Regions from separate parts of the Methyloglobulus sp. genome, predicted to be linked through region 3. Evidence: riboswitches for the same ligand, from Rfam matches in the RefSeq annotation. Region 3 holds a riboswitch; each other region holds the start of a gene.
The links. A riboswitch is a leader RNA that binds a small molecule or an ion and turns the genes downstream of it on or off. The one in region 3 is predicted to bind cyclic di-GMP.
Positions count from the first base shown of each region.

Region 1: another riboswitch for cyclic di-GMP. It lies ahead of AC1YY3_RS01215 (DVUA0089 family protein); the one in region 3 lies ahead of AC1YY3_RS00770 (VPLPA-CTERM sorting domain-containing protein).
Region 2: another riboswitch for cyclic di-GMP. It lies ahead of AC1YY3_RS01975 (VPLPA-CTERM sorting domain-containing protein); the one in region 3 lies ahead of AC1YY3_RS00770 (VPLPA-CTERM sorting domain-containing protein).

Region 1 is NZ_CBAROL010000002.1:18,487-26,686, reverse strand. It holds gene AC1YY3_RS01240 (DEAD/DEAH box helicase) at 1-1,000, opposite strand, end outside; gene AC1YY3_RS01235 (rhomboid family intramembrane serine protease) at 1,156-1,830, shown strand; gene AC1YY3_RS01230 (hypothetical protein) at 1,943-2,269, shown strand; gene rimO (30S ribosomal protein S12 methylthiotransferase RimO) at 2,391-3,701, shown strand; gene AC1YY3_RS01220 (DVUA0089 family protein) at 4,297-4,938, shown strand; cyclic di-GMP riboswitch class I at 5,489-5,583, shown strand; gene AC1YY3_RS01215 (DVUA0089 family protein) at 5,548-6,282, shown strand; gene AC1YY3_RS01210 (CCXG family PEP-CTERM protein) at 6,693-7,280, shown strand; gene AC1YY3_RS01205 (DUF1097 domain-containing protein) at 7,631-8,155, shown strand.
Region 2 is NZ_CBAROL010000003.1:10,402-18,601, forward strand. It holds gene AC1YY3_RS01960 (efflux RND transporter permease subunit) at 1-2,258, shown strand, start outside; gene AC1YY3_RS01965 (DVUA0089 family protein) at 2,673-3,221, shown strand; gene AC1YY3_RS01970 (PEP-CTERM sorting domain-containing protein) at 3,380-3,784, shown strand; cyclic di-GMP riboswitch class I at 4,089-4,174, shown strand; gene AC1YY3_RS01975 (VPLPA-CTERM sorting domain-containing protein) at 4,205-4,834, shown strand; gene AC1YY3_RS01980 (HesB/IscA family protein) at 4,941-5,267, opposite strand; gene AC1YY3_RS01985 (cysteine desulfurase family protein) at 5,277-6,386, opposite strand; gene AC1YY3_RS01990 (Rrf2 family transcriptional regulator) at 6,373-6,891, opposite strand; gene AC1YY3_RS01995 (REP-associated tyrosine transposase) at 7,093-7,626, opposite strand; gene AC1YY3_RS02000 (hypothetical protein) at 7,813-8,200, opposite strand, start outside.
Region 3 is NZ_CBAROL010000001.1:151,896-160,095, reverse strand. It holds gene AC1YY3_RS00805 (sterol desaturase family protein) at 1-751, shown strand, start outside; gene AC1YY3_RS00800 (DUF2782 domain-containing protein) at 927-1,265, shown strand; gene AC1YY3_RS00795 (YidB family protein) at 1,504-1,947, shown strand; gene AC1YY3_RS00790 (CDGSH iron-sulfur domain-containing protein) at 2,050-2,286, shown strand; gene trmB (tRNA (guanosine(46)-N7)-methyltransferase TrmB) at 2,357-3,040, opposite strand; gene thiS (sulfur carrier protein ThiS) at 3,293-4,270, opposite strand; gene AC1YY3_RS00775 (3-deoxy-7-phosphoheptulonate synthase) at 4,267-5,337, opposite strand; cyclic di-GMP riboswitch class I at 5,628-5,710, shown strand; gene AC1YY3_RS00770 (VPLPA-CTERM sorting domain-containing protein) at 5,753-6,406, shown strand; gene hisC (histidinol-phosphate transaminase) at 6,472-7,587, opposite strand; gene mnmE (tRNA uridine-5-carboxymethylaminomethyl(34) synthesis GTPase MnmE) at 8,087-8,200, opposite strand, start outside.

The sequences.
Region 1 (8,200 bases), on a different contig from region 3:
TGCCGTTGCGGGGGATGTCAAAGTTGATGACGAGGTTGATGCCTTTGATGTCCAGGCCACGGGCGGCTAAGTCGGTGGCAATTAAGGTGTTAATGATGCCGTCCCGATACAGCGCCATGACCCGGTTACGGTCTTTTTGGTCCATCTCGCCGTGTAGCAAGCCGGAGCGTATGCCCGCGCCACGGACTGAATTATGCAATTCGTCTGCCCTTAGACGGGTATTGGTAAAAACCAGGGCTTTGTCGAAGCTTTCATGCGCGAGCAGATGTGCCAGCAGTTTCAGCTTATGGTCATGGTCATCGGCCAGTATAAGGTGCTGGGCAATGTTGCGATGGCCATCATGCAGGGTGTTTAACGCAATTACTTTTGGGGTTTTTAGCACTTTGTCGGCGATTTTAATCACGCCGAAATGGGTTAAAGTCGCCGAAAATAGGAGGGTTTGGCGTTGCTTATTGCATGTTTCGACAATCGTCAGCACGTCATCGCTAAAGCCCATGTCCAGCATACGGTCTGCTTCATCAAGTATCAGTACGCTTAGATTCTGGAAATAGGATGTTGCCAGTTGAAAGTGTTCCAGAAGGCGGCCTGGGGTGGCAATGATGATGTCAGTGCCTTTTGTCAGCGCCATTTGTTGCTTTTTGAAGTCGCTGCCGCCAGTAATGATTCCGGTTTTTAGCGGGGTGAATTCGCAGAATTGTTGACATTGACCGAAGATTTGCTGGGCAAGTTCGCGGGTAGGGCAAAGGATTAGCACCTGAACACCCAGTGGCTTAGCGGGTAAAGCCAGTAACTGTTGCAGGGTGGGCAATAAATAAGCGGCGGTTTTGCCGCTGCCAGTTTCGGCGCTGACCAGACAATCCCGATGTGCAAGTGTGGGCGGAATGGCTTGCTGTTGAACGGGGGTAGGCGTTTCGTAGCCACTCTTCTCAATCGCTTTAAGCAAGCGCTTGTCCAGATCAAATTCGGTAAATGAGGGTGTAGCGTTTGTGGAATTTTGCATTAAACTTAAAGGTATTGAGCGCGAGGCCAAGGAGCAAAGATATTCTTCAGGTCATTATAAACTTATTGGAGTAAGGTTATGATTAAATCACTTTGTTGTTGCTACTGTGCCGATAACCGTTAAGCTGAAACCAACCATTCTGACGAGGTTAAAAAATGATACCCATACGAGATACAGCGCCATGTAATTCAACGCCTTATGTCACTTGGGGTTTGATGACGATTTGTATTTTAATTTTCCTCGTCATGCAGGTTATTCCTTACGAGATGAGCGCAAGGCTGATTTATCTCTATGGCATGGTACCTAACCGTTATGCTAATCCGCAGTGGGGGCTGGCTAATGGGATGCCGTTTGATGGCTATTTATCGTTTTTGACCAGCTTGTTCTTGCATGGAAATTGGCTGCATATCATCTTCAATATGTGGTTTATGTGGATTTTTGCAGACAATGTGGAAGACAGGATGGGACGATGGCGGTTTATCGCTTTTTACCTAATATGCGGTCTGTTGGCAACCATGATGCAATGGTATTCCGCGCCTACTTTACAGATACCTGTTGTTGGTGCTTCGGGTGCTATCGCTGGCGTATTAGCGGCTTATTATTTTCTCTATCCGTATGAACGGGTTGTAGTGTTCTTTTTCCCTATTATTGTGCATATTCCAGCGGTCACTTTTTTGGGGTTGTGGGTTATTTTCCAACTTTATGATATTACCACCTCGACTTATGTCCCAGGGGCTGCTTCTAGTTCGGCCTTATGGGCGCATATAGGCGGATTTATCGCCGGAGCAATTCTGCATCGCTTTTTTCTGCGAAAAGATGAGGTGGTTTGAATGTATTCAAGCTATAATTACGCCATTAAAAATCAACTTTCAGGGTAGATTGGATCACTAATAAGTGGTCGATAATCTCCTTAAATTCTTGTCAGGAATCATACAAAACCTTATGAAAAAACTAAATTTCTTCTTAGTAAAGTTGCTTCAATTTGTCGTTTTTGCCGTTTTCACTTTTGTGGTGTTGGCATATTTTGGCGCGATGGTGTTGTTGCCGCTTGATGCAGTCGCAATACTTGTTAAATTGATGGGCGTGGTCGGTATTCATGGCTTTATCGGCGCACTGATTGCCATCCCTGCGGTGGGTTATTTGTGCTTGATGGTTTACAAAACCCCAGGGCTTTGCAAGATGATTGTGGATACGGGTATTGATTTGATTAAAACGGGTAAGGCTAAGGTTGATGCGTTTAACCCGATTGCTGATGCGGTAAAAGGCTAAAGGCGTAAGGCTAGAAATCAGCTGTTCACACGCCGTCAACATTCTACTTTCCATATCTCTGTTTTCTGGGTCATGCGGCTTTTATAAACCGCATGACCCTAGTTTTATTAGTTAATATATCATGACTGCCCCCCACATAGGTTTTATCAGCTTGGGCTGCCCCAAGGCTTTGGTCGATAGCGAACGGATTTTGACTAAGTTGCGCGGTGAGGGTTACATCATTTCACCTAACTACAAAGATGCCGATTTGGTCGTGGTGAATACCTGCGGTTTTATTGACGCGGCTGTGGAAGAATCCCTGGACAGCATTGGTGAAGCACTGGCGGAAAATGGTCGGGTCATCGTCACTGGTTGCTTGGGGGCGCGGGAAGATGAGATAAGAGCGCGGCATCCACAAGTCTTGAAGGTGACTGGCGCACATGCCATCGACGAAGTAGTCGCCTCCGTTCATGAGCATCTACCACCCAGGCACGACCCATTCACCAGCCTGTTGCCGCCGCAAGGCATCAAGCTCACGCCCAATCATTACGCTTATCTAAAGATTTCAGAAGGTTGCAATCATCGCTGCACGTTTTGCATCATCCCGTCCATGCGCGGCGATCTGGTCAGTAGGCCGATTGATGATGTCATGGTGGAAGCCATGCGTTTGGCGGATGCGGGAGTTAAAGAGCTGTTGATTGTCTCCCAAGATACCAGTGCTTATGGCTTGGATTTGAAATACCAGCCACGTTTTTGGCGTGGACGTTCAGTACAAACCCGCTTTTATGATCTGGCGGAGGCATTGGGCGATCTGGGTATCTGGGTGCGGATGCACTATGTCTATCCTTATCCGCATGTGGACAACGTAATCCCATTGATGGCTGACGGCAAAATCTTGCCATATCTGGACATTCCCTTTCAACACGCCAGCAGCCGAATTTTAAAGCTGATGAAACGCCCAGCCGCCAGCCAGAACAACCTGGAACGCATCAAGGCATGGCGGGAAGTCTGCCCAGACATTACCTTGCGTAGCACTTTTATCGTCGGTTTTCCTGGCGAGACGGAACAGGAGTTTGAAGAACTCCTGGATTTTCTGGATGAAGCGCAACTGGATCGGGTTGGTTGTTTTGCTTACTCACCCGTAAAAGGAGCGGTTGCCAATGATTTGCCTGATTCGATCCCAGAAGAAATCAAGCAGGAGCGCTTAGCCCGTTTTATGGAACGCCAGTCTGAGATTAGTGCAGGACGCTTACAGCAACGCATAGGCAATATCGAAACCGTCCTGATTGATGAAGTGGTGGAAGAAGGCGCAGTTGCCAGAAGCCAGTCTGATGCGCCCGAAATCGACGGCCAAGTCTTCATCGATGGCGCAACCCATCTAAAAGTCGGCGAATTTGTTGACGTTGAGATAGAGGAAGCCGATGAACACGATCTGTGGGCGCATTTGGTTTAGTTCGTTTGATATTGCGAACAAAGCCAATACCTAATCATCAAGATATTTATTCCTCTCGTCAATCGTTCCTGCTTAAGCTATCAGTCGTAAATAGCGGGAGTAGGCGGTATTTCCAGCAGTTACACTTCTGGTTTTATTTCGAGGGGTGCAACAATATAGTGTGGCTGTTTTGCCCACCAGCCCTACCCATCTTAACCCCCACCCTAGCGGATCATTACGTCTGCTAGGTTAAGGTTAAACCCGCAAATCCCCTTACCAATTTACCGTTTGTTTTTTAATAAACCCCCTATAAAGTTTTTTCCTGCACGGTTTTATCTCAAAACTGAGAACCCGTTCACAACTTATCTCATCCCACTGAGAACCCGTTCACAGAAATTCTCCTTACAATTCTTATAATGGATACCAACTGGAGCGGCGGCAGAAATGCTGGCATCTTCATAGGGAAAGGTTGAATTGTGTAGTGGATACGCACAAACAAGGAAGCTAAAAACCAAACTCATGTAGGTGAGGGCGGAAAGTGACAGATCTCGGCACGGATAAAAAGATGGCTGCACTGCAAATCATTCTGACTTTCATTATTTAAAGGGTATTTAACATGAAAAAACAAATTTGTACGCTCGTACTTTGTTCAGCAGTTTTGGGTTTTGGTTCTGCCCAAGCCGCCTATGTTACTGTTGATGATGCAACAGGCAACGGCTCTATGGCGACTGCACTGAATTTGGATGCACAGTTTGATCAAAACTTTGATGCCAATATTGGCGACCCATTTACCAATATCTCCACCTCTTTTTTTCACGTGTCAGCCAATGCAACTACCGGTACAACTGGGCGTGATTGGTATTCGTTTACCACTAGCCAAGCTAATCAACAGGCTTTTTTTGATATTGACAATGGTATGACTGATCTGGATTCCTGGATTAGCTTGTATGATTCAGTGGGTACCTTGATTGGTGCCAGTGATGACGGTGGAGTCGCTGATCCAGGTTCTGTTCATGGTTATGACTCTTTTCTGAGTGTTGTACTTGCAAATCCTGGGTTATATTTTGTGTCAGTTGGACAGTTCCCTAACCAAGACCTTAGCCCAGGTCAAGATTACACCTTACATGTTTCGCTAGAGAATCATGTTAACCTATCTAACGTACCCGTTCCGGCCGCTGTTTGGCTGTTCGGCTCTGGTATTGCTGGCTTGATGGGTGCGCGGCGCAAGAAAATGCTGGTTGCACCAGCCATTGCCTAAGGAATAAAGCACACAATCTTACCTTCCTCAGTCGAGTTCGGCTGGGGAAGGTTTTGTAACTCAATAGCTGTTGTCGTTGGTAAAGCAAATAGCTTCGATTCTGTAATTAGCAGCTAGGCTATTGGCTTTACCTTAAAGATCAGTTGATGTATTTGTGAGTAGATTTAAGCTAAGTTTATCAATGCATTGTACGAATAGTGCTAATAACCTAGCTAACGAGAGCATTGTAGGGGTAGGCAGGTATTGTGCCTAGCTGAATACCCACCAATCACTTTGTTAGATCAACAATAAGGGCTTGCTCCTACGACAGCGCAGAAATATCAAATTTAATTGATTCAAAGGTTGTTGAGCTGTCGCCATAAAGCCTCTTTCTTCCCGACTTATCTCAATATTGTGAACCCGTTCACAATTTATCTCAGTCCACTGTGACCCAGTTCACAGAAAATTTCCCTACACCCCGTATAATTATTTGCAACTGGAAGGCGAAGCAGAAAAGCTCAAATTTCCAATAGGATAAGGTTTCATTGTGCAGGTTTTGCACAAACAGGGAGGAGATAAAAGCCATACTCATCGTGAGGTGAGGACGGAAAGCGACAGATCTTTTTCAGTGTGTACGAATACGAAGAAGAGGGCTGCACTGCTAATCATCCTAACTATATTATTTATAAGGGTTTTAAAATGAAAAATAAAATTAGTCTTATCGTATTATGTTCAGCACTGTTCGGATTAGGTTCTGCTCAGGCGGCTTATGTGTCTGTTAATAATGCGACAGGCAATAGCACTAGAGCGAGAGCATTGAATCTCGATTTAAATTTTGACAGCGTTTTGGATGCAAATATTGGCGATCCTTTAACCAATGTCTCAACAACATTCTTACACGCCTCGGTTAATGCAACTACCAGTAGCAATAACAATGGCTTGGATTGGTATTCATTCACCACCGCTCGGGCAAATGTACAGGCGTTTTTTGATATAGATAGAGGTATGCCTGACCTGGATTCTTGGATAAAACTGTATGATTCTAACGGTATTGAGCTTGTCAGTAATGATGATGGCGGTGTGCTTGACCCAGGCACTACAAATACTTGGGATTCTTTTATAAGCAGTGTACTTGCAAACCCAGGTTTATATTATGTGTCAGTAGGTCAATACTCTAATACTACTCGTCAGCAGGTAGGGCTTAGCAGAAATGACGATTACACCTTGCATGTTTCGCTTGCTCCAGCACCACCAGCAATTCCGGCTGCGGTTCCTGTTCCTGCTGCTGTCTGGTTGTTTGCTTCAGGTTTTGCGGGTTTGATGGGCTTTAGACGCAAGCAAATGCTCGCTGCTTCTGCTGCATAAAGGTTAGGTTAGTTAGTCCGGTATATCCCAGTCAAGTTCGGCTGGGATATGTTCGTTTAAGGGGTAGTATAAAATTTGACTGCTAAAACGCTACGCCCCATTCCAAAACCAGTAACCCAATAGTTTGACCTGAGGTTGTGGTATCAAAACCCAACACGCCGACATGAAGTTTTAAGCTATCGATCACCTAGATCCCTCTGCGACATCAACTTATCTCAATATTGAGAGCTCGGTCACACTTTATCTCACGCCACTGTGACCTCGTTCACAGAATATTTCCCTGCGATCCGTATAATTATTAGCAACTGGCGAGGAAAGCAAAGTGCTTGAGTTGCAGCGTGTTATTAACCTGGATCTACAATCACCCAACAAAAAGGTGTGAGATAGATTCTTAACGTAAGGAAATATGTATGAAACGTCAGATGAAAACGATTGTTTTATTGTCCGCTTTGCTTGGCTTGGGTAGCGTTCAAGCGGCCACAATCACATACGAAACCCGCAGCATTACTTCTGGGGTTAATAGTGCAGATTTTGAGGCATCTTGGTATGCTCAAACTTCCGAGATAACGTCAGTAAATATCACAGATTTCAGTTTAATTTGGGGAGGGAATAACACTTTCTCACATCTGATTATTGATTTTTCCAGTGATGCTAGCCAATTGTTATTCCAATTGGGTGTGGATGCCGGTTATGGCGGTGCTTTGTATTTGAATAGGGCATTAATAGCGAAAAAAACAAATAATCTTGGTAAATTAATGTTTTCTTATACCAATGCCATATCAGCAGGCAACTACATCCTTGAAACATTTTGGGCTGGGGATTGCTGTAATGGGGCTAACAGCGGGCAATTTAGTTTGGTTGGGAGTAATCAGCAAGGCTTGTCTTCGCCTGTACCTGTTCCCGCCGCTGTTTGGTTGTTCGGTTCAGGTATCGCTGGTTTAGTGGGCTTCAGCCGCAAGAAAATGTTAGTCGCTCCGATTGCACGTCATAATATCTAAAACCGTCACTTTGTTTATCCCAGTCGAGTTCGGCTGGGATAAGTGCTTCAAAAAAATCCTTCTTCCAAGTTATTCCAGAGCCAGCTAATTTTTCTGCACTCATCCTGACACTCTCAGTTTTTTCGACAAAAAACCATCAAGTTTTTCAGATTTGCTAGGCTTTTGCGGCATCTAGTCTGGCCTGATTTATGATCGTAGCAATCAGAATATTTAACTCCAGGATAATATCTGCTATATTCCCTACGCTACGGGTTAAACGAAGCCCGTGTTCTAATCGTCAGGTATTATAGAAACACCTCAGTGTGTACCTGGCTTCATAATTAAAATGAGGTGAGTTTCGGAGAATTCGCGTGGATAAACTAACAGCACTTTCTTTAAGCATTGGCGTTATCGCTGGTGTAGCAACATTTTTTGCCGTATTGCCGCTCACTGCTGGTATCTTTTTTATATGGGCAGCAACTATCGCCTGGGCGGCTTATTTCTTGCTGGGTGCTAACCAGGAAGCGGTTGTTAATAACATCACCTGCGGCATTTTTGGTGTGTTCATGGCATGGGCAACAGCGATTATGTTGACTGAAATTTCACCAACAACCATGTTAGGTTTTCCGTTTATGGCGGCATTTACCGTGTGTGCTGCGGTAATTGTAATGTGCTTGGCTGCTAATATCCCCAGGCTTGCGACGATACCTTGCAGTGTTTTAGGCTATTCTTCAACATTCGCCTATTTGTTACAAACCCCTGATAAACTCAATAAAGATGTGTTATTGGGCTTTTCTATGAGTAACCCTTTATTGGTGATTTCAATTTCTTTTGTGGTTGGTACTTTTTGCGGTGTTTGGTCAGCGCAACTTAGCGGTAAATTGACGACTAAATAATGATTTAGCACTAACAACTTACAAAGACGGTCTTCGTTAACACGA
Region 2 (8,200 bases), on a different contig from region 3:
CGGCACAGATCATGGACAAGCCGGGCATTGTCATCATGGTGATCGCCCAGTATGGGGCCAATACCTTATCGGTTTCCAAATCGCTGGAAAACGTGTTAGAGGAGATTACCCCTACCCTTAGCAAGCAAGCCATCAACTTTTACCCGCATTTATTTCGCCCTGCCGACTATATCGAACGGTCAATAAGCAACCTGTCCAGGCATCTGTTGATCGGTGGCTTGTTTGTGTTGATTATCCTGTACTTGTTCCTATTTAACGTCCGCGCCGCCATTATTTCTGCATTGGCGATCCCTGTTTCCTTATTAGGTGCAGTGATAGTGCTGCTGGAGGCGGGTGTCAACCTCAATATCATGGTATTGGGCGGCTTGGCGATTGCATTGGGTGAAGTCGTCGATGATGCGATTATCGATACCGAAAACATTTTCCGAAGGCTGCGGGAAAATCGCTTATTGCCCCAACCTTTGCCCATAGACGACGTGATTAACGCCGCATCGCTGGAAGTGCGCGGCTCTGTCGTCTATGCCAGCTTTATCGTGGCGTTGGTGTTTGTGCCGTTATTGACCTTGGATGGCGTAGCGGGACGGTTGTTTGCACCGCTCGGTTATTCTTATATATTGGCTATCTTACTGTCTTTGCTGGTTGCGTTGACTTTAACCCCCGCACTTTGCCATGCCCTATTAGGCCGTTATGATCTGGATACGACAGAACCGCCGTTGATAAAAGTCCTCAAAAATTTCTACGGGAAATGGCTGCTAGCGGCAAATAGACATTTCAAGCCGATCTTAATAATAAGCATCGTCACTTGCTTAACAGGCTTATTGGCTTTCTTTACGCTCGACCACAAATTCCTGCCCGAATTGCGCGAAGGCCATTATATCGTCCACACCGCCAGCATTCCTGGCACTTCATTGGCGGAATCCATCCGCATTGGCAGCCAACTTACCCAACAATTCATGGCGATTCCGGGTGTGGAATCGGTATCACAATGGGCGGGACGAGCAGAACGCGGAGCCGATACCTACGGTAGCCATTACAGCGAATACGAAATTCGGCTGAAACCGAATTCAGGGGCAGGACAACAAGCGATATTAGACGGGCTTAGAAGCATCTTGGGCAAATTTCCAGGCATTGGCTTTGAAGCCAATACTTTTTTGATCGAGCGCGTGGATGAAACTATCTCCGGTTACACATCGCCTGTGGTCGTCAATATTTTCGGCAACGATTTGAATACACTTGATGGAAAAGCGCAGGCTGTTGCCGAAATCATCAAAGCTATTCCAGGTGCGAGTAATGTCCAGGTACGTTCGCCGCCAGGCACACCGTTTGTGCAGGTGCATTTGAATATGAATCAACTTACTACTTGGGGAGTAACGCCGGAACAAGTCATGCTTTGTTTGCAAAGCGCGTATGAAACGACCGTGGTGGGCAAGCTGTTTGAGGGGAATAAGGTATTTGATATTGCCGTCACCTTGTTGCCACAACAAAAGACGAATATCTTACCCATCAGTGACTTACCCATCAAAACCCTGGATGGAACTATCATACGATTGGCGCAAGTCGCTGACATCAAGCCTAACACCGGACGTTACAATATCCTGCGCCAGAATTCACAGCGCAAACAAACCATCACCGCCAATATCGTTGATGGCGATATGGACAATTTTATGCAAACACTGAAATCCCGTGTATTCAAGGAAATCGCTTTTACGGCGGATACCTATCCTGAGTTTACCGGCACAGCCGTCGAGCAAGCAAAGGCGCGTACCAAACTCATCCTGCACTCCTTGTTGGCTGGTGCTGGTGTGTTGATACTAATAACTATAGCCATCGGCAATCTTCGGCAGGTATTGCTCACCCTCGCCAACCTGCCTTTTGCGCTTATCGGAGGCATCGCGGCGGTTATCCTGACCGGAGCGCCTTTATCAGTGGGTTCTATTGTGGGTTTTATTACCTTATTCGGCATCACTGTACGTAACAGCATCATGCTATTGTCGCACTGCCAGTATTTGGTCGATCACGAAGGCAAAACCTGGCATCTTGAAACCATCACCTTGGCCGCGCAAGAACGCTTGCCGTCCATTTTAATGACCGCCCTGGTCACCGCCTTAGCCATGTTCCCGATTGCCTTCAGCAGTGACAATCCGGGCTCAGAAATCATGGGGCCAATGGCGGCAATTATCATCGGTGGCTTATTTTCTTCTACCTTGCTGAATTTGTTGCTGTTGCCGTGTATGCTGCTGCACTATGGAAAACGCTGAATTTTCACATTAAGATTTACATCGAACCAAACTTATCTATACCCATCCCAATAAGCACTCATCGTTACCTTCTCCAAAGGGAGAGTAATCCAAAATCCCGTTCGCCCTTCACTCTTACTTTCCAGCTAACAACATAAATTTCTGCCATATAGGTATTCGTACTTAGGTATTCGTACTTAGGTATTCGTACGAATATTTTTTAATTTTCTAACTCCGTAAAATTTACCCATGCTTAATGAAAAAGCTTACGCGGAAATTAAATGCGATCAACATCGCACTTAAAGATCCAGCATCGTAAGCAGACCTCAAAGAGTAAATGACATAGCCGCAATTTAATGCCAAGAAGGCAGTTTTTTGAGGCTGATATTTGGCTTAGGTAGATTTTATGCCTATTCATTCAACTCGGAGTTAAAAATGAAACACCTATTATTTATTGCAATATTGTTAAGTTCTTTTGGGGTTAATGCGGCAAATTTTTCGTTTACTGGCAATTTAGATCATGATGACGATTTTAGAACATTTAGTTTTACTGTTGATTCAACCAGTGATGTAACTATTCGTACATCATCATATGCAGCCGGTGGGTTTGATCCTTTACTTGTGCTTTTCGATAGTACTGGAACTTGGATAAGCATGAACGATGATATCAGTACTGATGATGGACTGTATGACTCGCTGATAACCTGGAATCTTGATGCCGGCAATTACATTGTCGCTTTAGCACAATTTGGTACTGATTTAACCCAAAGCCCAACCCTAAAGGAAATTGTGTGGTCTACCTTTTATGAAGGTTTTGATGATCTCACCAGCTTTTATGCATTAGACATCAACAATGTATCGTCTGCATCTATATTAAACAATAATGTCTCATCCGTCCCCGTCCCAGCCGCCGTATGGTTATTTGGTTCTGCTTTAATGGGGTTACTGGGCATGAGAAAAAAATCTCATACAGCAACTGTTTAGTCCCTTCGGTTACATAGCTTTATCGTACAGATCCAGTCATATTTACCGATATAACTGGATACCTTACTGATAAAGCCTGCAAACCGTTAGATTTAGAACTCAGCCATTACACACTCACATTTGTATCATTTAATGGTATTTATTTTTTGGAGAACGCCATGAAAATACGATTATTTTTAATCACTACACTGCTACTGGCTTGTTTTACCACAGCAACGTTTGCGTCAAACTTTAAGCATCAGGCTTTTGGTCAAAATCATAACTCTGGACACAACCAAAGTTGGAGTCAGCCAGTATCGACTCAGTTTGGACAGCACCATAACCCTGTCGACCATGAGGTTAAATATACTAACTATGATGTCAAAAACCTCAGCGAAATTAAAGATCGCTACGATACCATTCCTAAATTGTGCAAAAAGAAGGATGGTGGTGAGGATGAAGAAAACGACGACGATGAAGAGGAAGAGGAAAACGACGAAGTCAGTAATGTTCCTGTCCCTGCTGCGCTTTGGTTATTTGGCTCCGGTTTGCTCGGATTACTTGGCGTTAAGCGTAAATCTTAATAAGCTGATTTTAATAATGAGCTAATGATCTCTATTACCTTACGGAAACCGGTATACCCCCTCCCCTAACGATATAACTAGGGCGAGGGGCTTCATATAACAACTTTAATGTAATGAATGTTATCTATTAGGGTTGCCAAGAACTGTACAAAAAACCTAGTTTTAAAAAACAGCTTGATATAGGTATTCGTACGTATTTTCTTACATTTTAAATTCATTAAAATAGAGCCATCAATAATTAATAAAGCTTTTAAGAAGACTTTACGCACTAAAACAATGCCGTTGTGCGCCACAATGATTATTGATGTAACAAAGCCACACTTGTTGAAAAACAAGGTCGGAAAACTTCAGGTCTTAGGGATGATTATCGAAGATAGCTGGGTTGCATAGTGTTTTTAACTGATGTTTTAAGGAGTTTTTATGAAAAGGCAATACTATTTCCTCGCAACTATTATACTGGGGCTTTTTTCTTCAGTAAGTTCAGCAGCAACACAAAGTTTTTGGGCAACAACCAGCCAAAGTGATACCGCTTGGGCACCAAAATTTTTAAATGAAGGTGGTTCAAAAACATTTAATATCAATTACAGCAGCTTATACAATTTGGGAAATAATCTGACAATTAATTCTGCTAAATTGTGGCTTTTGGCTGTGGATGATTATTATGGAAATCATTGCTCAGAACAGGGGGGAACAAGCTCTCATTGTAACGATGATACCAATAGACGTACGCAACAAGATCCCCTAGAACAAGCAAAAATCGTTAACATTGAAGGTATACCAGGCATCTACGGCAGCCCAATTGAAATTAATGAGTTCAAATGGTATGACCTAAACATTAACGTAGCAAACTACTTATCAATTGTTGATGGTCAATTTAGTGCTACTGTTAAAGCTGCTTGTGGCGATTTTTGGTACAAAAATGCGAAACTTGTAGTTGATTATGATCTTAAGCCTGTGCCAGTTCCTGCAGCAATCTGGTTATTTGGTTCAGCTTTGATGGGTTTAACAGGTATGAAACGTAAGTCTATTCGGCGTAACGTAGCAGCATAAACTTTTCAAATTATTCAAGCAGAATTACTTTTATTCGTTTGCTAAAACACACCCAGCTTGGTTATTATGACCAAGCTGGGTTTTTTTATGTGAACAGCCTTAACAATTAGTTAACCGTAAAACTCTCACCGCAACCACACTCACCCGTGACATTCGGGTTATTAAACTGAAACGCTTCATTAATGCCTTCCCTGCGATAATCGAGTTGTATGCCGTCAATAAACGGCAGGTCATTTTGTTGCACGATGACCTTCACCCCGAAATCTTCAAAAACTGCGTCATCGTCCGCTACGGCATCAGAATAATCCAAGATATAGGCATAACCGGAACAACCGGATTTTCTGACACCCAGTTTTAAACCCACACCCTTGCCGCGTTTTTCCAACTGTCTTGTAATCTGACGAGCCGCGCTTTCTGTTAATGATACTGCCATAAACCACCTCTAGCCTGGGATTACCAGGGCTTGTAATAAATTAGTAAATTCGATAATTTCCGCTTCCGTATTCGTTTTTCCTAAACTGATACGGATTGCACTTTTAGCAAGTTCTGATGCTACGCCCATTGCTGCCAACACTGGACTTGGCTTACCGCCACCACTGGCACAGGCGGAACCGCTGGATACCGCTATGCCTTTCTGGTCGAGCTTCATGAGCAACATTTCACCATCCATTCCCTCAATTCCAAATTGCACAGTATTCGGCAATCTTTGTGCTTCTTTTGCAAAAATGGAAATGCCAGGAATAGCCGTTAAGCGATCTTCCAATAGATTTCTTAGCTTTAGCAAATGTGCCGCACGTTGGGCAAGTTCTGCACCCGCAAGTTCCGCCGCTTTACCAAAGCCTATTATGGCGGGACTATTTTCCGTCCCTGCCCTAAATCCTTGCTCTTGTCCACCGCCCAAAAACAGTGCTTTTAAGCTAACTTCTTTGTCAAAAATTAATGCGCCACAACCTTTAGGCCCATAAATTTTATGGCTGGATATGGTCATCATGTTCACACCCAACTCATTATAGAGTACCGTAATTTTACCCAAAGCTTGCACGGCATCAGTGTGAACGAGAATGCCCTTATCTCTTAGCTGTTGTGCATAACGGGCAATATCCTGAATAACGCCTGTCTCGTTATTTGCTAGCATAATGGAAACCAGATAAGGATGGTATTGTAGGGTTTCATCAATCGCATCTTGGCTAACAAGCCCATTACGATCAACGCCAATTAACTTCAATTCGTGACCTAACCTAGCCAGATTGTCGGCTGGTTCGCTAATGGAAGTGTGTTCAATAGCAGAAATTGCTAATTTGGCTTGAGGTTTTATAGCTGTCAAAGCAAGATTGTTAGCTTCCGTACCACCACTGGTAAAGATAAGCTGCGTGGGCTGCGCCCCAACTAACGCGGCTATTTGCTCCCTGGCTGAATCAATCGCGCTCCTAACCAGCCTTCCGTGCCGATATAAACTGGAAGGATTACCATAAAACGTCGTCAAGAACGGCAGCATGGCTTCAAGCACCCGATCATCAATTGGGGTGGTGGCATTATGATCAAAATAGATCATTTTCCCGTATCGTCCCTGCCTTGTTCCTTTGTATTTGGATTATTTGTTGGACATTTTGGTGCTGGCGTTTGGCTACTTCCTGTACATGTTGCTTTTCCAGCAATTCTGCGAGACTAATGTCTTTTAAATAATCCCTGATTTGTGTGCTTAAACCTGTCCACAAATCGTGCGTCAAACACGCCTGATCGCCTTGGCAATTGGATTTTCCTCCGCAACGTGTGGCATCAATTTGTTCGTCAACGGCGGCAATTATATCCGCAACGCTAATTTCACTCTCCTTAAGGCATAGCTGATAACCCCCACCCGGCCCACGCACCCCTTGCACCATACCCGCACGGCGTAAACAGGCAAAAAGTTGCTCCAAGTACGATAACGAAATAGTTTGCCGTGCTGCGATTTCATTCAAGGTAACCGCCCTATCCCTGCCATGAAATGCCAAGTCAAGCACGCTGTTACCGCATATCTGCCTCTTGTGGTTAAACGCACACACATCCCCAACAGTCACTCAATAATCCCAGCACTATACTTAAGCCTTTGTAATAGTCAACCCTTATGCTTTTAGCTACGGGGATGAGCAGTGTGTTTACAATCTGAAGTGAGATTTTCTCGCTCCCAAGCCCATCGCTATGCTTGTTCCCAAGCTGGGGCTTGGGAACGAGCATAGAACGGAACTTAGGAATCAGGATTAACCTAACATCGCCGTCCTTCACCATGCCCGCACTATCTCGATCAACCCTTCCTGCCCAGCATAATTCCGTGCGCTTGAATAACGCCAATGCTCCGGCAAATCGACATAGCCGCGTTTTACTGGATTTTGATGGATATAATCCAGCTTTTGCCGCATTACCTCTTCGGATTCAATTAATTGCGGATGATTGCCTTCTTCCCAGACCTGGTAAGTGCTTTCCGTTTTGTGCGTGCGTTTAAACAATGCCAGCAGCTCCAGTATATTCGCAGCCTGGCGCTGCTCCAGAAAAGCGATGATCTGCTTGGCGCTGTAGGCTTTAAACCGCTGCATATCCCGGCTTAAATCCGTCGATGCGGCAATAAGATGCAAGTGGTTTTCCAGGATGACGTAGCCGTAGATCTGGAACTCAGCCTCCCGCTGCAAAAACCGCCAGGAATCCAGCACGATATCCACTACCTCCGTGCGCGTGAACAGCGGTTGCCAACGGTTAACCGTTGCCGTCATGAAATGCGGATAGTCCTTGTTTAAAATGCGGTAACGGCTTCTTGGCATGTGATTATCTTACGCTAGTTTAATGCTCGTTCACAATCTCCAGATTACGCTCGTTCCCAAGCTCCGGCTTGGGAATGCTATTTTTGGAAGCTCTGGCTTCCTTTATTAATGCTTGAAGCTAGAGCTTCCAAGGTGTGTGTTCCCAAGCTGGAGCTTGGGAACAAGCATTCTATATTTAAGCATAAATCAAGCCCGCAAAAAGCCTAACTCAAACACTTGCGGTTGCAGTTTGTCGCTCAAAGTTTTGTATGCCGTTTCAAACGGCTTAAAATCAATGGCTACGTTATCGCCGCTGGCATTACGCGCTTTGAGCGCATTGCGAATTTGATACCAGCCCACATCGGCGCGGTTCAACTTCAATTCATCACGGACGCTACGCACGTCGGTTTCGGCGAAATACGCTTGCCATAACACTCGTCCGGCATCCAAGACCGCCTGTGCTTCTAGGGAAATGCTGGAGTGCGGCGACATGTCGCCGCGTGCAGCGTGCGTAGACGCTGCTTGCGTAGACGTGTCTACGCACTCCACCTGCTTGGCTTGCAACGCCGCCAGGTATTGCACCATAAAGTCAGAT
Region 3 (8,200 bases):
GTTGTATGTTTGGCATCAAGCCTGTCATCGGGTGGATGCTTTATGGCTGTTCCACCGCGTGCATCATAACGATCCTTATTTGAATGTATCGACGGCATTCCGGCTGCATTTTGTGGAGATACTTGTCACTAACATCCTTAAGGCTTTGTTGATTGTTATTCTGGGCATCGACAAAGTGCTGGTGTTGGCGATTGAAACCCTTGTTACCTTGTGCATCATGTTCCATCACACCAACACCAGCTTTAAATACGAACGGTTTTGGGGACGTTTCATGATTGTACCTTTTCTGCACAGGGTGCATCACTCGACTGAGCGGTGCGAACACGACAGCAACTATGGGGCGGTATTTTCGATCTGGGATAGGCTGTTTGGAACCCTGTCAGAAATCGAACCTAAAGCGATAGGTATAAAAGTCAGCTCACCAATGGATTTATTCAACCTGATAAAATTTGGTTTTGGTATAGAAACTCCGGCGGCTCACACTCAGTCCGCAAACTTGAACGTGATGATCGCCGAGGCCGCTTTTTATAAAGCCGAAAAACGCAATTTTTATCCCGGTTATGAAATGCGCGATTGGCTGGAAGCAAAAAAGGATATTTTGAATGCGGTGTATGGAAATAATCATCGCCGCATCCATTTCGGCTGGGAGGCAGTGGTTAATTATTGTAAATTCATGTTATCCAATTTTAATCAGGCATTTCGGCAGCAGTCCCAGAAAGATTTTAAGCAAAGCAATCTTCAGTGGCGTTAAAGCTTATGGACAATAAGCTTATGTTTTGTAATGGAATGATGTGCTATTCGCCTATAAATTCTAATTCTGTATTCGCCAAGGATGGCTTATTTAGAATTTCCCTTTAGTTTTTAATCGAATAAATCAACGAGAATGTAATAAGATAGCCTTCGTTGTTATTTTAATCGAGCCTGTCATGCGTCGTCTTTTATTGTTATGCCTTTTTGCACTACCTGCTTACGCGGTGGATGAACAACCACCCACGCTTGATCCCGTACCCGAAGTGCCTGAACCGCCTTTGCCTGTGCAAAGCGGGGAAGAAATGGAGCCGGACATCACCATTATTCGCAAAGGCAAAAAAACCATCCAAGAATATCGGCAGGGCGGCAAGCTCTACATGGTTAAAATCATCCCTGATGTAGGCCCGCCCTACTACTTTATTGACTCTGATGGCGACGGCAAAATGGATGTCCGTGGCAATGATATGGATAAAGGTAGCCGAGTCAATATGTGGAAAATACTGGAGTGGGACTGAGTTTGTAGTGATCCTATTTGGCTGGTTTTTGCTTAAGGAATTGCTGATAAATCCATCGTCAAGCTTCCTACCCAATCAGTAAAAATGCTACGCAGCATTTCATAATGCAATAGTCAATAGCGGAGAACAGCTAAATTTTGACCGCAATTGCTGAAAGCAGTATGATGCTTTGTGCTAAGAAGTAAGAAAAAACACAGTCTCACCACATCCATCAACTACTTAACAAAAGGACATCAACATGGGTATTTTAGACGCAGTTTTAGGTGTAATTAAAAGCCAAGTCGCCGGCAGTGCCGCTCCAGCAGCAGCCGGTGGTACAGACCATAACCTACTTGAATCGGTTATAGGTATGCTTAGTGATCCCCAATCAGGTGGCTTATCGGGCTTAGTAGAAAAAATTGCCGCAGGCGGACTAGCTGACCAGGTTGCTTCTTGGGTAGGAAAAGGAGAAAACCTGCCTATTTCCGCAGAACAACTCCAAGCTGTGCTAGGTTCGTCCTTTGTACAAGGTCTTGCTGAAAAATTTGGCATCAACACCGCTGATGTAGCTGGCAGTTTGACCAGTTTGCTGCCGCAAATCATTGATAAATTGACCCCAGATGGCGAAGTTCCTGGCGACAACAAATTACTGGAAGCCGGTTTGGCTGGTCTTACTAGCTTGTTTGCTAATAAATCAGCATAAGAAAATCGTCATAATGATAAGGCTTGCAACAATGCAAGCCTTATTGCTCGGATTTATTTATGACCGAGCAATCTATAGCAAACAGTTTTAGAGGACAAATCCATGGACAAACCCAAAGTTGCAGCTAATCACCCTAACGTTAGCGAATTAGCATTAGGAACACATTATTGGTGCGCTTGTGGACACAGCGCAAACGGCAGTTTTTGTGACGGTTCGCATAAAACCACAGCCTTTACGCCGCTAAAATTTGAAATGACCGAAACCAAAACGGTCGCCATCTGCCAATGCAAACAAACCAAAAACCCGCCGTATTGCGATGGCAGTCATAAGGAATTGTGAGTTTGGACTTCGTACTTTAATCTACGGCTAAAAACCGTAGATAATTTTTCATTATTGGCTGATCTCACACTTAGCTGCGTATAAAGATCAAGTCCCAAACACCGTGACCCAAGCGCAGACCGCGTTGCTCAAATTTTGTTAAAGGTCGGTGTGCTGGCCTTTCGCAATAGGTGTCGGTAAGACTCGTATTAGTAAATCGGTTATCTGCCGACAATACTTCCAGCATTGCTTTGGCGTAATGTTCCCAATCGGTTGCGGCATGGAAATAGCCGCCGGGCGGCAATTTACTTGCCAATAAGTTTAAAAAGCTGGCTTGCACGATACGGCGTTTATGGTGTTTTCTTTTGTGCCAAGGATCGGGAAAAAATAAATGGACCGCAGATAAACTGTTATCGGGCAGGTTATTCGTCAATATTTCTATCGCATCGTGGCAATAAACCCTGACGTTTTGCAGACCTTGCTGTTCCAACTGCATCATCAAATGGCCGACACCAGGGCGGTGTACCTCAATACCGATATAGTCCTTATCGGGATTTGCGGCGGCTAACTTAGCCAGACATTCGCCATTACCAAAACCGATTTCAACACACAACGGCGCGTGGCGACCAAACACTTGGCGCACATCCAATGCCTTATATGGGGCAAGGCAGTAGTTGTCCCAATGATTTTCCAAGGCGAATTCCTGTCCTTGGGTGATGCGACCTTGGCGACGGATAAAGCTGCGGATTTTCCGGGTTGGGGATTGTTCGGACATTAAGTACATAAAGTAGGGTGCATTTTATGCACCATGAGATCTTAATTTTGATTGGCGATATTATAATTACTCAATCGGCTATGTCACCTAACCTTAGTTTAGGTGTATAGAATGCACCCTACTCGACTAAGTTTGTACTCCAACATTCGCTGTTTATCAGGAATCAAAAAACATGTTTTTTGACTCCGTATTTCTTAATTTAAGGCAACTCGTGCGGTGAGGAACGAACCGCATCCACGAAATATTGCGGACTTAAAAAAACAATCCATCAATCGGCGATGAAGCCGAAGCGAAACGCTTACGTGGCATACGCCCAGCCAGGAAAGCTTCCCGCCCCGCTTCTATGCCTTTCTTCATAGCAGAAGCCATAAGAATAGGATTTTTGGCTTCGGCAATGGCGGTGTTCATTAAAACGCCCGCACAACCTAGCTCCATTGCGATAGCCGCATCGGATGCCGTACCAACGCCAGCATCAACTAATATTGGAACATTAGCATTTTCCACGATGGTCAGGATGTTGTAGGGATTACGGATGCCTAAGCCGGAGCCAATCGGTGCTGCCAGCGGCATTACTGCAACACAGCCGATGTCTTCCAGCCGTTTGGCGGCAATGGGGTCGTCGTTGGTGTACACCATGACATCGAAGCCTTCTTTGACCAGCAATTCGGCGGCAACAAAGGTTTGCGCGACATCGGGGAACAGGGTCTTCTGGTCGGCCAACACTTCCAACTTGACTAGCTTGTGTCCGCCGAGCAGTTCCCGCGCCAAGCGGCAAGTCCTTACCGCATCTTCAGCAGTATAACAACCGGCAGTGTTGGGTAAAATGGTGTATTTATCCGGTGGAATAACATCCAGCAAATTAGGCTCGCCAGGATTTTGCCCGATATTGCTGCGGCGTATCGCAACGGTGACAATTTCTGCGCCACTGGCTGCTATAGCTAACCGCGTTTCTTCCATATCTTTGTATTTGCCCGTGCCAACCAATAAGCGTGAACGGTAAGCAATACCTGCAATGGTAAACGTGTCGTCTTGCCCACCACCAATCGCATGGACAATTTCGAGATGATCGCCATTGTGAAGCAACTGGTTTTGGTACTGATCGAAAGGCAAGATTTCTTTATTCAATTCAACAGCAATCCGTTTGCCAGCCAACCCCATGTTTTCGATAATATCGGCTACTTTCTTATCGCCAGAAAGCTCGTGGCTTTCACCATTGACATAAACGATCATAATTTTGAATTCCGGCGTTTTTGCACAGCTTTAGCCAAGTTTTTTAGGAGTGGCACGGTGTCATCCCAGCTCAAGCAGGCATCGGTAATGCTTTGTCCATAGGTTAAGGGTTGGTCGTCAATCACCTCTTGCCGACCTGCTTTAAGGTGGCTTTCTATCATCGTACCCATAATCCTGCGATCCCCACCGGCTATTTGCCCAGCGACATCTTCGCCGACGATAAGTTGTCTATGACATTGCTTTAAACTGTTAGCATGGCTGAAGTCGATCATAATATTTGATTTTAGATCGGCTTTTATTAGCCCTTTTGCCACTTGCTCAACACTGACTGCATCATAATTGGGCTGACCATTGCCGCCTCTTAAAATGATATGTACATCGTCATTACCCGTTGTGGAAAAAATCGCCGAATGTCCCGCCTTGGTCATCGACAAGAAATGATGCGGACTCATCGCTGCACCTATTGCATCAATAGCGATTTTTATGGTGCCGTCGGTGGAATTTTTAAAACCGATTGGGCAAGATACGCCCGAAGCCAGTTCTCGGTGTCCTTGGCTTTCTGTGGTTCTAGCACCAATCGCGCCCCAGGCAATCAAGTCAGAAATGTACTGCGGCGTGATTAAATCCAGGTATTCCGTCGCGGCCGGCATACCCATATTATTCAAATCCAGCAATAACTGTCTGGCAACGCGCAAGCCTTTATTGATATTGAAGCTGGAATTTATATCGGGATCGTTTATCAGTCCTTTCCAACCCACCGTGGTGCGTGGCTTCTCAAAATAAACCCGCATGACAATCAACAGATCTTTTTTTAATTCATCTTTAACTGCTTTTAGCAGACTGCCATATTCTTTTGCGGCTTGGGTGTCGTGAATTGAACACGGCCCTACCACAACCAGCAAGCGGTCATCTCTGCCATTTAGAATGTTATGTATATCATGCCTTGCTTTAAGCGTTGTTAGCGCGGCAATGTCACTGAGCGGCATTTCATCATGAACCTGGACAGGCGCAATGACTTCTTTGGTCTCACAAATTCTCAGGTCGTCAGTTTTATAGGATGTTTGCATGTGGTGTTATTAACCAGTTTTGTCTGTTGGTACTTCGTAGGTGCTATTTTAACTGTTTTTATTGGGTGTTGTCAGTGCTTACTGTATGTTCGATATGGTTGATGTAATTCGAAACCGTTTGCTAATGGGGAACTAACAGCATTTTCTATGCCAAACATAGTAGGTAATTGTACGTATATATTTGTTTTGAATACTTTGGTATTTTCCCCCAATGTAAAAATCCGTTGGAAGTAAAAAATTATTTTTGATGGGATTTTACATAAAAGGCAATTGACTTTGTGCACAAAGCAATGCTGCCATGCTACACCTGTTGCGAAATAGGGTCGGAAAGCTACAGATCTTTGAAATAATCCAAGATGGCTGAGTTGCAAAATACTTTTTTTAGATTATTAAATATTATACTTGGAGAAATAAAATGAAAAAAATCTTACCCTTGTTATTCTTTGCAACTGTGGTTCTCTCAGTTTCAAATCATGCTCAAGCGGCGGTATTCACCATTGGAGACGATGATGGTTACGGTATCGGTATTGCCAATAACGCCACACACCCTTTCAATGGCTTTAGCGCAAACTATGATGGTCGTAGTGCAGCCGAAATGGCTGCAACCAACGGTGCACAATTCACTGACACTTATAGCACTACTCATCCAGGTTTTGGGCCCCAAGCTGGAACTGTAGCTACCTTCAACTTTTCGGGCTTAGGTAGTGGCTGGACAGCAGGACATCTGGAGTTCGATATGGCTGATTTCCAAGCCTCAACCTTTGGCGCGGTCGCTGTGGATTTCAATGGCATTGTGCAGAACTGGGCGTTCAATGACGGATTTCCTAATACGGCTTTACGTACATTTAATCTTGAACAAGCAGTTCTTGATTCGATCAACAGCACGGGTGCGCTTATTGTGAATATTAACCGCAACCTAAGTAACGATTTCTATGGCTTTGACTATGCTAGGCTGTCTGATATTAATGTTGGTACCGTGGTGCCTGTTCCTGCTGCCCTTTGGCTATTCGGATCAGCTATAGCTGGACTGAGTTCATTTGCTCGTCGCAAGCAAGCTGCATCAGCATAAAGATATAAACGCAAATATAGGGGCGTTAACACTTTCCGATAAAAGTGATAGCGCTCCTTCTCAATTTAAGTTTTCTCAGGAATATTTGGATTGCCCAAGTTTTCCAAGCTGACTTTTAAGGCAGCCAAAAAAGCCTGATTTTCTTCGGGCTTGCCGATGGTGACACGTAAGCAGTCTGCCAATAATCCGCCTTGATGACTCATATTTTTGATTAAAACGCCCTGTTGTTTAATGGCTGTGAAAATGTCAGTTGCCATATCTTTAGGTGTCTTGAACAGGATAAAATTTGCGGCACTGGGATAAACGGTAATGCCATCCAGGTTGCTGAGTTGGTCGTAGACATGTGTACGTTCTGTGCAAATTTTTTGGGTTTGCTCGTCAAACAGCGCATGATGAGTCAGTGCAAAGTGGGCGGTAGCTTGAGTGAGAATATTAATGTTGTAGGGAAGTCGGATTTTATTGAGTTGTTCAATAACACTTGACGCACCGACGAGGTAGCCCAGACGTAATCCTGCCAAGCCCAGTTTGGAAACGGTTCGCATCACCAACAGGTTTTCGTGCTGTGTCAGTTCATTGATAAAACTGGCATCGGCGAAAGGCGCGTAGGCTTCGTCCACAATGACCAAACCATTTGCAGCGGCAATGATTTTATTTATAGCTTCAGCACTAAACAGATTGCCAGTAGGATTATTGGGATAGGCCAAAAATATAAGGCTGGGTTGATGTGCCACAATCGCAGCCAGCATGGACGGCAAATCTAGCTCGAAGCTATCGGGCAGTAAAGGCGTATTGATAAAACTCAAGCCTAGCGAATGGCTGATTTGCTGGTACATCACGAAGCTGGGTTGTGCAGACAACACACTGGCATTAGGTGGCAAGGCCATCAGCAGAATCTGGATAAGCTCATCAGAACCATTGCCCAACAACACATCAAGCACTGACGGAATGTTATTTTGTTCCCTAATCGTTTGCGTGAGTTGCTTTGCCTCTGGATCTGGATAACGGTTTAGTTCGCAGGTTTTCAATGTTTCCAGCCATCTTTGAGTAAGGTCATCCGGCCAGCTATAAGGGTTTTCCATCGCATCCAGCTTAATCAAACCGCTCGCATCTGCAACCTTATAAGCGGACATTGCCAAGACTTCGTTGCGAAAAATGGCGGCAGTTTTGTTATTCAAAAGCATTATTCTTGGATGTGTCGCAAAAGTTGAAAGAAGTTTTTCGATGGTCTAACTGTAGATTTATCTCATAATTTTATCATAGCTCTTTACTGTGAAGTGGTGGTTAAACTTAAAACATCAATAACCCAATAGAACCCAACCGATCCACGACCATTGGGTCGTCTACCTCGGCTTTAGTGAATTGGATAATGAAATTCAATACCGCGTTTGGGTGCCATTAAGGGTTGCCAACAATACCGTGTAAGTAAATCAACCCTACGTTCTGTTTATCAATTTTTGCTGATGCGTTTTTTATTGTGTTTTTCATGGATTTCTCACACCATACCTATAATTTGCAAAGTACTGCGTAGGTGTAAATAAGTTTGTAATTATTTGACATGACTATGTACAAGTCACAGGTAGTGCTGAATCTACATGAGCTAACACCTTGAAAGAAATAAAGACTGTTTGTCCTAACCTGTGCATTGTATATAGCCATGTTATTTGATATTTTCTAACTTGGTTATTTACCAATGCAGAAACTGGAAAATATTTTCCCCAAAAGGTCATCTGACGTAAATTCTCCTGTGATTTCAGCAAGAGCCTGTTGGGCTTGCCGTAAATCTTCTGCTACGAG